DNA from 3 places in the Paenibacillus motobuensis genome. Region 1 is predicted to be linked to each of the others. Evidence: predicted binding sites of a transcription regulator. Region 1 holds the regulator's gene; each other region holds the start of a gene.
What was found. The regulator Rex, encoded in region 1, represses fermentation and respiration genes when NADH is low (regulators of the CRP and FNR family bind a similar motif). The targets are predictions, from matches to a motif close to TTGTGAAATATTTCACAA.
Positions count from the first base shown of each region.

Region 2: ABD014_RS00740 (FAD:protein FMN transferase) is a predicted target of Rex. The motif match lies at 2,139-2,156, and genes of this name have one in related genera.
Region 3: adhE (bifunctional acetaldehyde-CoA/alcohol dehydrogenase) is a predicted target of Rex. The motif match lies at 1,421-1,438, and genes of this name have one in related genera.

Region 1 covers NZ_BAAACX010000016.1:202,131-205,337, forward strand. The annotation lists gene dinG (ATP-dependent DNA helicase DinG) at 1-770, shown strand, start outside; gene ABD014_RS18885 (redox-sensing transcriptional repressor Rex) at 804-1,454, shown strand; gene ABD014_RS18890 (amidohydrolase) at 1,444-2,742, shown strand; gene ABD014_RS18895 (cell wall elongation regulator TseB-like domain-containing protein) at 2,781-3,207, shown strand, end outside.
Region 2 covers NZ_BAAACX010000002.1:156,605-159,811, reverse strand. The annotation lists gene ABD014_RS00745 (DJ-1/PfpI family protein) at 48-671, shown strand; gene ABD014_RS00740 (FAD:protein FMN transferase) at 990-2,072, opposite strand; gene ABD014_RS00735 (NusG domain II-containing protein) at 2,302-2,691, shown strand; gene ABD014_RS00730 (Gx transporter family protein) at 2,675-3,207, shown strand, end outside.
Region 3 covers NZ_BAAACX010000016.1:33,197-36,403, reverse strand. The annotation lists gene adhE (bifunctional acetaldehyde-CoA/alcohol dehydrogenase) at 1-1,286, opposite strand, end outside; gene ABD014_RS17990 (Crp/Fnr family transcriptional regulator) at 1,745-2,461, shown strand; gene ABD014_RS17985 (NAD(P)/FAD-dependent oxidoreductase) at 2,621-3,187, opposite strand.

The sequences.
Region 1 (3,207 bases):
TTGATAAATCGTTTCAATATGTGATTGAACAGCTCGGTCTTCAGGAAGCAGCTAGTGAAGACCTCTTGATGACTGCGATGCTGCCCTCTCCTTTCAATTACCGGGAGCAAGCATTAGTGCTCATACCGCGGGACTTCCCGAGCGTTAAGGGCAGCGTAGGCGATGATTATTTTATCGAGACCTTGGTGAAGTCTTTGGCGGATACAGCTATTGCTACCAAGGGACGGATGCTTGTTCTATTCACATCCTATCGGATGTTGCGGCAAGTATATGACCCATTAAAAGAGCGGCTGGTCGATGAAGGGATTACCGTCATTGGACAAGGGATGGATAGCGGCAGCAGAACGAAGCTGACCCGTCGTTTTCAAGGGCAGCAAGCATCGGTACTGCTCGGGACAAGCAGCTTCTGGGAAGGCGTAGATATTCCTGGCGAAGCATTGACGAGCCTGGCGATTGTCCGCCTGCCGTTCCAGCCGCCGAATCACCCGCTGGTTGAGGCTAAGAGTGAAAGACTTCAGAGAGAGAAGAAGAACCCCTTCATGAAGCTGTCGGTACCTCAGGCGGTCATTCGCTTCAAGCAAGGGTTTGGGCGTCTAGTTCGTTCTTCCGCGGATCGAGGAATTGTCGTTGTATACGATACTCGCATCTTGGAATCTTATTATGGCAAATACTTTTTATATTCATTACCGGGACCGAAGATGGAACATATGACACTTACGCAGATGGTTCCTCGGATCTCAGAATGGTTAAACGATGACGAAGAGTCGTAATTTCTTCGAAATGCACCTGTAGGGGGAAAATATATGAAATCAGAAAAAATTTCAGATGCGGTTGTGCGCAGATTGCCTGTATACTTGCGGTTTCTTAATGAATTAAGCCATCGCGAGGTCTTGACGGTTTCTTCCCAGGAGCTCGGACAGAAGCTGGATCTAAATCCAGCTCAAATCCGCAAAGATCTCGCTTATTTCGGCGATTTTGGTCGGAAGGGGATCGGGTATGACGTCTCATACTTGATCGAGAAAATACGGCAAATTCTAAATTTAGACCAGCAGATTAATGTAGCTCTTGTCGGAGCCGGTAATTTGGGGCAAGCCTTGTCCAATTACAATACTTATGTGAAGGATAATATGCGGATTATCGCAGTCTTTGACGCCAACCCGGACAAGATCGGCAAGAAGATCAAAGACATTACGATTCAGCCGATCGAGGAGTTGGAACAGACTGTAAGAGATAAGCATATTCAGATCGGGATTATTACGGTACCTGATGTGGAGGCGCAGCGCGTTGCCGACCAGCTCGTTGCCGCAGGTATAGGGGCGATTCTGAACTTTGCGCCTACAATCATCAAGGTTCCTTCTGACGTGCGTATCCATGCGGCAGATTTCACAACAGACCTTATTAGTCTTGCTTATTATTTGCAGAGCGGAAAGGAATTACCGGAAGATGAGTCGTAAATGGTTGATTAAGAATGGTACATTCGCAGTACTGGACGGGAAAAATCCGATCGTCCATGGTTATATGCTGATCGAAGGAGATACGATCTCTTATATCGGCGAGGAGCGCCCAGAGGGCGTAGAAGGTGCGGAGACATATGATGGCAAAGGCCTGCTCTTCATGCCGGGCCTCGTCAATTCACACGGGCATACGGCGATGTCATTGCTGCGTGGTTATGGAGACGATATGGTCCTGCAGGAATGGCTGGAGCAGAAGATGTGGCCGATGGAGGCAAAATTTACTCCTGAGGATGTATATTGGGGTGCTTCTTTATCTGTCCTGGAAATGGTCAAAGGTGGAACTACGACCTTCCTAGATATGTATGATCATATGGATCAAGTGGGTAAGGTTGTTGAGGAATCGGGCATCCGAGGTGTTCTAACACGCGGTGTGATCGGCCTCTGTCCACCTGAACTACAGGATCAGAAGCTGGCCGAAGCGATCCGCATTGCTCGTGATTGGCACGGCAAGGCTGAAGGACGGATTACAACAATGATGTCGCCGCATGCTCCGTACACATGCCCGCCGGACTATATTGAGAAGTTTGTGCAGGCAGCGCATGATCTTAATTTGCCATTACACACACATATGTCCGAGACAAAAGCGGAGGTCCAGCAAAATGTTGACCAGTATGGCGTTCGTCCTGTTCAACATCTGCTTAATCTGGGCTTCTTTACTCGTCCATCTTTGGTAGCTCATGCGGTGCATCTGACCGATGAAGAGATTGAGATTCTTGCCGCCCATAAGGTGGCAATCTCTCATAACCCGGGCAGTAACCTCAAGCTGGCTAGCGGGGTAGCGCGGGTACCGGAGCTGCTGAAAGCAGGCGTTACGGTGTCGCTAGGTACAGATGGCCCAGCGAGCAACAATAATCTCGACATGTTCGAGGAGATCAGGCTGGCCGCTCTGATCCATAAAGGGGTGTCCGGCGATCCAACGGCCGTACCTGCCCTTGAAGCCCTTCGTATGGGAACAGAGTATGGGGCGAAATCGCTCTACTTGAACAATACGGGCAAATTGGCAGCTGGAATGAAGGCCGACATGATCGCCGTAAACACTGACCAAGCTCACTTCTTGCCGCGGACTGATTATATCTCTCATATCGTCTATTCAGCAGGCCCTAAGGACGTAGCGCATGTATGGGTCGATGGCAAGCAGATTGTCCGTCATGGTGAATGTCTGACGCTGGATGAGGAGCGCATTCGTTATGAGGCGCAAACGGCTTTTGAAGGACTTCTCGGCCGGTAAGGTGAGAATTAGAACTCTAACTGGGAAGGAAGAGAAGGTTGAAGAATAGAACCAAATGGATTCTGCTCTCCATTGTGATCCTGCTGATCATCTTCTTTGGCCTTTACCGCTTCTATTTATATATTCAAGAGGATATTTGGCAGGGAGAGAATGCGGCGGTAGCACTGGCCAGACAAGAGACCGGACTTGTTGAATCGGAAAAGGTGTGGAAGTCGGTCTGGGATGAGGTGTGCTGGGTCGTCCAAGGTAAGAATGCGAACGGCGAAGAGGTCATGGTCTGGCTGCCCGAAGGGAAAGCGGCAGTGGAGAAACCTCTGTCCGAAGGGGTATCCGAGCCGCAGATTCGTAAGATTATACAAGATAAGTTGCCTGGAATCAATATTGTTAGATTGACTCCGGGTATATATAACAATCAATATGTATGGCAATTGTTCTATAAAGATAATTCACATTATTATTACCGTT
Region 2 (3,207 bases), on a different contig from region 1:
CAGGGTGTGTAATACATAAAAAATCATTTGTATCACGGAGGCGAGCCATGAGGAAGAGGGAAGTTGGAATATTACTTTATGATTATGTAGATGTTTTAGATTTTGCGGGTCCAGCCGAAGTACTCTCATTAACTGCCAATACTAAAATGGAGCAGGCAATTACTCTTTACAAGAAGGAACTTTTGCCTACTCGGCCCTTTAAAGTACATACGATTACAGAATCTGGATTGAAGATAAAAACGCATTCTGGAATAGAGGTTGAACCTGATTTCAGTATGGATAATAGTCCTCCCATTGATATCCTGATCATTCCCGGCGGACCATTGCGGGCGGTACAATCTATGACTAAAAATCAAAGGATAATCGATTGGATTATTAAGCATAAAAGTATTGAATATATATGTTCGGTTTGTACGGGAGCATATATTTTAGGAGAAACAGGTTTGTTAGATGGAAAAGAGGCAACAACCCATCATTTAGCGTTAAAGTTGATGCAACAAAAGTACCCTGATATTCGAGTCGTATCAGATAGAAAAGTTGTACATGATGGCAATCTGATCACTTGCGGTGGAGTTTCCTCAGGAATTAATATGGCGTTATATCTTGTTGAGCAATTAATGGGAAGACGTGCCGCTGAAAGAACAGCTAAGACAATTGAATTCACCCATTAAAAAGAATGGTGAACTTTCATCATAGGTAATAGTTTATATATGTGATTACGAGTCTGTTCCCGATTACGGATCTAGGGGAGACCCCGCCACCTGTGATGGGATTGCTAGTCATATTAGCTGCGCTGCTCTATCCTCTGTATATCCTATTTCTTAATTTCCTTACCTATATAGTACTGCAAAGTATGGCACTGCGATTTGAACGGAAATCATAAGCAAAACGGTTCAGCGGAAAGGCAGACAAATATAAAATTCCCGGCAGTATAGAAGTACCGCCGGGATAGTGTATAATCAGATAGTGGCTGAAGTAAGCTATTTGGTTTAGTTAGCGTACGTGTAGCTATCATTTGTCTTGTTCAACAGCTTTTTAAATCCGGGTGAAGCATACAGCTTCTTGTCTTTGGTAATGAACAGAACCTCTGTGTTGGGAATGCTCTCGGCAAACTTCAGTCCTTTTTCTACGCCCATGAGAACCAGCGCAGTGTCCATCGTGTCAGCATCGGTCGAGCGGTCGGTAATGATTGTAACGCTGCTGATGTTGTTATCGACAGGGTAGCCTGTCTTGGGATTAAGGATATGCGGATACATTTTGCCGTCTTCGATGAAATAACGCTCGTATATCCCTGCGGTAACGACAGTCTTATCATTCACAGGAACGGTGCCAATTGGTTTACCGCGCTCCTGATCGGGATCTTGGATGCCGATGTTCCAATCTTTGCCGCCAGGCTTCTGCCCCATGGCAAAGACGTTACCGCCAAGGTCGATAATCGCACTATTGAAGCCTTGATCCGCCAAATAGTCGTATACGCGGTCAGCGGCGTAGCCTTTACCATAGGAACCAAGGTCGATGTCCATGCCTTTTTCCGTCAGGTACAGCTCATGCTTGGCTTCATTCAGCTCCAGCTTATGATAGTCGCACAGCTTCTGCATGGCGGCGATGTCTTCGGGAGAAGGGACATGGGCGCCTTCATGGCCGATGTTCCACAGGCCGACAAGCCTGCCGATCGTTGGGTCCAGCAATCCTTCCGAACGCTTGGCATAATCGACAGCATAGGCGACAAGATCGAAAGTTTCCTTGGACACTTGGACTGGAGCAATACCAGCATTCGCGTTAACCTTGTATATTTCGCTGTTCTCGTTATTTCTGCTGATCTGATTATCGATCTGTTTCAGCAGATCTCCGATTTCATCGAGATTTTTCTTGGTAGCCCGATGATCATAAATCTTGATATTTACTACCGTATCAAAGATAAAGTAGGTTTCCTTCATAGGTTCAACGGTTTTATTCTGTGCCTCGCTGCTGGAGCCGGGAGCTGAGCTGTTTCCCGAATTTCCACAGCCAGCCAGCAGGGAACCGGCGAGAGACATCGTTACCAGTAAAATAGCGGCTTTCTTCATATACATCGGATTAACCTCTTTTCTGCCTGTCATTTATCGTCCTTGATTGTAGCAGAAATGGAACGGTACTAAAAGTACAAATTTTCACAATTAAAAATATCTTCAATTTTAAATGATTATTTTGTGAAAAGACAAGGGATGAGACATTTATCACACTTCTGTGATGAAAGTTACATGTATAATGAGTTCATCTAAGATTTATATTATCAAAAAATAAGGAAATAAGGAGTTGCACATGAAACGCGGAGATCTTCTGCTGATCGGATTAGTTGTAATTATTGCATTGGCCTTTATTATTCCACGATGGTTTGATCGAGATGCAAGTGAAAAAAATCACAACGAACTTCGGACTGCTAAAATTACGGTGGATGGGAAATTATTTAAAGAGGTAACTCTTACTCAAGAAGAGCAGACCATTGAAGTGGAAAATGAACATGGGCTTAATATTTTGAAAGTTCATGATTACGGTATTGAAATGATTGATGCGGATTGCCCCGATAAAGTATGTCTTTCCTTCGGATTTGTAGATCGGACGGGAGGTACGATTATCTGTCTTCCGCATAAACTGATGGTCGAGATCGAAGGCCCATCAGAGGAGGATGGTATCGATGCAACGGTTAAATGAGCAGTCTAATATCGCGCTTAAAAGAACAGTGATCGTCGCTATCTTCGCTGCGGTGGCTGTCGTGTTAAGCATGGTTGAATCCTTGATTCCCCTCAATATGGGTGTACCTGGCGCTAAGCTGGGACTTGCAAATATTATGGTGTTGACCTGTCTCTATTTCTTACGAGCTCGGGATGCCATGATGATGGTGTTGCTTAAGACTTTGCTGACCGCCTTTATCTTCGGCACGTTCTCAAGCTTCTTATTTAGTATCATGGGGGCTTTGTTCAGCTTTGTGGCGATGTGGTTCTTATTGCTGATTGGGCGCGATAAGCTTAGCTTCATCGGTATTAGCATCGTCGGCGGGATCGCCCATAATATCGGGCAGCTAACCGCTGCTTGTATTTATTTCAACACGACGAAAATATTCTACTATTTGCCGATGCTGCTGATTATGGGGGTACTTACAGGGATTGCAGTAGGTATTGCCGTTAGATATCTGGTTCCTTCCTTATCGAAGTTGTCCTTGTTCGAAGG
Region 3 (3,207 bases), 170 kb from region 1:
CCCAGTGTCAACGATGGCAGGTTCGTATTATAGATATCGCCGATACCGCCTTGCGAAGATGGCTGGTTAACCAGGATCCGGCATGTAGGCATACGGTCGGAGTACTTCTTGATTACTTCATCATTATTCGAATGGATGACCGAGGAGTGACCCATTCCGCCGAACGATACAACTTCAAGTGCGAGGTTGATGCCTTGCTCTGCATTCTTCACCTTGTAGCAGGCCAGCACTGGGCTAAGCTTCTCAGCAGACAATGGGAATTTAGGACCTACACCATCAATTTCTGCCACGAGAATTTTAGTTCCTGCAGGTACATCGATACCGCACATTTCAGCAATTTTTACAGCAGATTGACCTACGATCGCCGGATTCACGGCACATTTATCCGCATTAATTGCTCCCTTGGTCAATTTACCAGCTTCTTCTTTATTTACAAAATAGCATCCGTTAGCTATCATTTTCTTCTTTACTTGATCGAAGATCGGTTCTTCGATAATAACCGCTTGTTCAGAAGCACAAATCATGCCGTTGTCGAATGTCTTAGATAGGATGAGGTCATTTACGGCTTGATCGATGTCTGCACTCTTCTCGATGAAGCATGGAACGTTACCAGGTCCTACACCCAAAGCTGGTTTGCCGCAGCTGTACGCTGCCTTAACCATTGCAGAACCGCCAGTGGCCAAGATGCAGGCAATGTCGTTATGATTCATCAGTGCATTCGTACGATCCATGGATGGATTCTCGATCCATTGAATGCAATCGGCAGGTGCGCCATGTTTAATCGCCGCATCAAGCAAGATTTGGGCTGCTTCAGCACTGCAGCGTTGAGCGGATGGATGGAATCCGAAAATAATCGGGTTACGGGTCTTGATCGCGATAAGGGCTTTGAAGATCGTCGTCGATGTCGGGTTGGTTACTGGAGTGATCCCCATGATGATACCGACCGGCTCGGCGATTTTCTGAAAGCTATCATATTCATTGTCTTCAATAACACCAACCGTCTTATCATACTTGATGCTGTGGTAGATGTATTCCGTAGCGAACATGTTCTTAATGATCTTGTCCTCGTACACGCCGCGGCCGGTTTCTTCTACGGCCATCTTCGCCAAGTACATATGTTTGTCTAGACCAGCAAGCGCCATTGCCTGTACGATGGAATCAATTTGCTCTTGATCCATTCCCATGAAAGCTTCTTGTGCTTTGTTTGCTTTGTCAATCAACGTCTGAACATACTCTTGCGCAGTTGGCTGTTGAACCTTGGTCGCAACTTCATTTTTAACGGCCATCTCTCTCATCCTCCTAAGTTTAATGGATGCACCTGTCTTTAGAGTTCGTGAAATATTTCACTTGTAGGTTCATCCTTTGGAAGCTTTGTGCTTCTCTTTATGGTTTGATCATAGCATATCGATTTTCATTTGTATAGTGAATTTTTTCACATAGTTTAAAATAGTTGAAAACTTTCAGCTTTGGGTGTATATTTTCATCATGTTCTTACATATATTATATTCCATTTTGCTTGGGTTCCAAACTTTAAGCAATTTAACAAACTAAGTTTCACGTTTAGCGAACATATTTGCAATTGGATAACGCTTCCAAAGTGAAATTAGTCACAATGTTAAAAATTAGACACTTTTAGACGTATTAGAGGCGACCCAAAATCAAATAATCGTTATATAATTAATTTAAAATAATTTAAAATTTTCAGAAAATTTAGAACAAATTCGTATAAAAGGGGAAATCGATGATGAGTGAAAGCGTAAATACCACCATGCCCCGCGGCAATACAAGTTGTTTCTCCGAGCAAAACTTCAACAGGCTTCTTGTTACGATGAAGGATAAATCTTATCCCGAGGGAACGCATCTTTTCTGGGAAGGCGATCTTTCCGATAAGCTATTCTACATTAAGCGCGGGCGAGTAAAATTAACCAAATCTACCGATGAAGGTAAAGAACTTATTCTATATATGTATGGTCGCGGCGATATGGTCGGACAGGCCGATCCTTTCTTTAGTATGAAGCACAGCTTCACCGCTGAAGTGATCGAAGACAGCGAGGTCGGTGTAATCGAGCAGAAGGATCTGGAGATCATGATTTGTCAGCATTGCGATTTTTCAATCGATTTCATGAAATGGATGGGAATCCATCACCGACTAACCCAGACTAAATTCCGTGACTTGATGATGTACGGCAAACCTGGTGCGCTCACCTCTACTCTGATCCGTCTTAGCAATACTTACGGTGAGCCCTATGGCGATTCCATTCTCATTAACAAGAAAATCACACATACAGACTTGTCCAACATGATCGGTGCTACCCGCGAGAGCGTCAACCGTATGCTGAGCGATCTGCGCAAGAAAGACGCGCTCGAATATGTGAACGGCATGATCGTCATTAAAGACCTTGTTATGCTGCAGGACATGTGCCACTGTGAACTCTGTCCAAATGAAATTTGCCGGATCTGACGATCGGTTCGGCACCATCCCCTTAACCTTCATCTTCCCCCATCAGGAAGATGAAGGTTTTTTGTATTCATACACCCGGCTCATGAGATCACAATCATATGAAAGACAAAAAAGAAAAGGCCTTCAAAATAATGAAGGCCTCTTCTGCAAAAGTTCATTTTATTTTAAAATGTCATGGTCAACATAACGTTCACCGTTCAATTCGCTAATAATCTCAATCGCGACCTTAGCCCCATCGCCAGCGGTAATAATCGTATGAACGCTGACACCAGCTACTGTACCTGCTGCCCAAATTCTCGGCTTGCTGGTACGTCCGTTACCGTCCGTGTCAATGACCGTCTTGATACGTGGCTCTCTTCCATCTTTAAGTGTAATTCCGATCGACTTAGCTAAATCCGTAAGCGCACCAGTGGCCAAAATAACATGAGAAGCTTCATAGCTGCGTCCCGATTCCGTCTTAACGGTTATTTTCGTTTCACCATTTGTATCTACGGCTATTACTTTCTCTTCGATGAACTTAGCGCCGAATTTCTCAGCTTGTTCACGGCCTGTCTGCAGTAAATCCGGTCCGGACGTCTCTTTGACGCCGTAATGATTCTCAATCCAGGCTCTCTTCGTCATGCTTCCATTGCTGTCTAGTACAAGTGTCTCCTTACCTGCCTTTGCCAGAAACAAAGCTGCACTTGCCCCTGCAGGTCCTGCTCCGATTACTATTACCTCAGCCAAAATTACACCTACTCTCTATA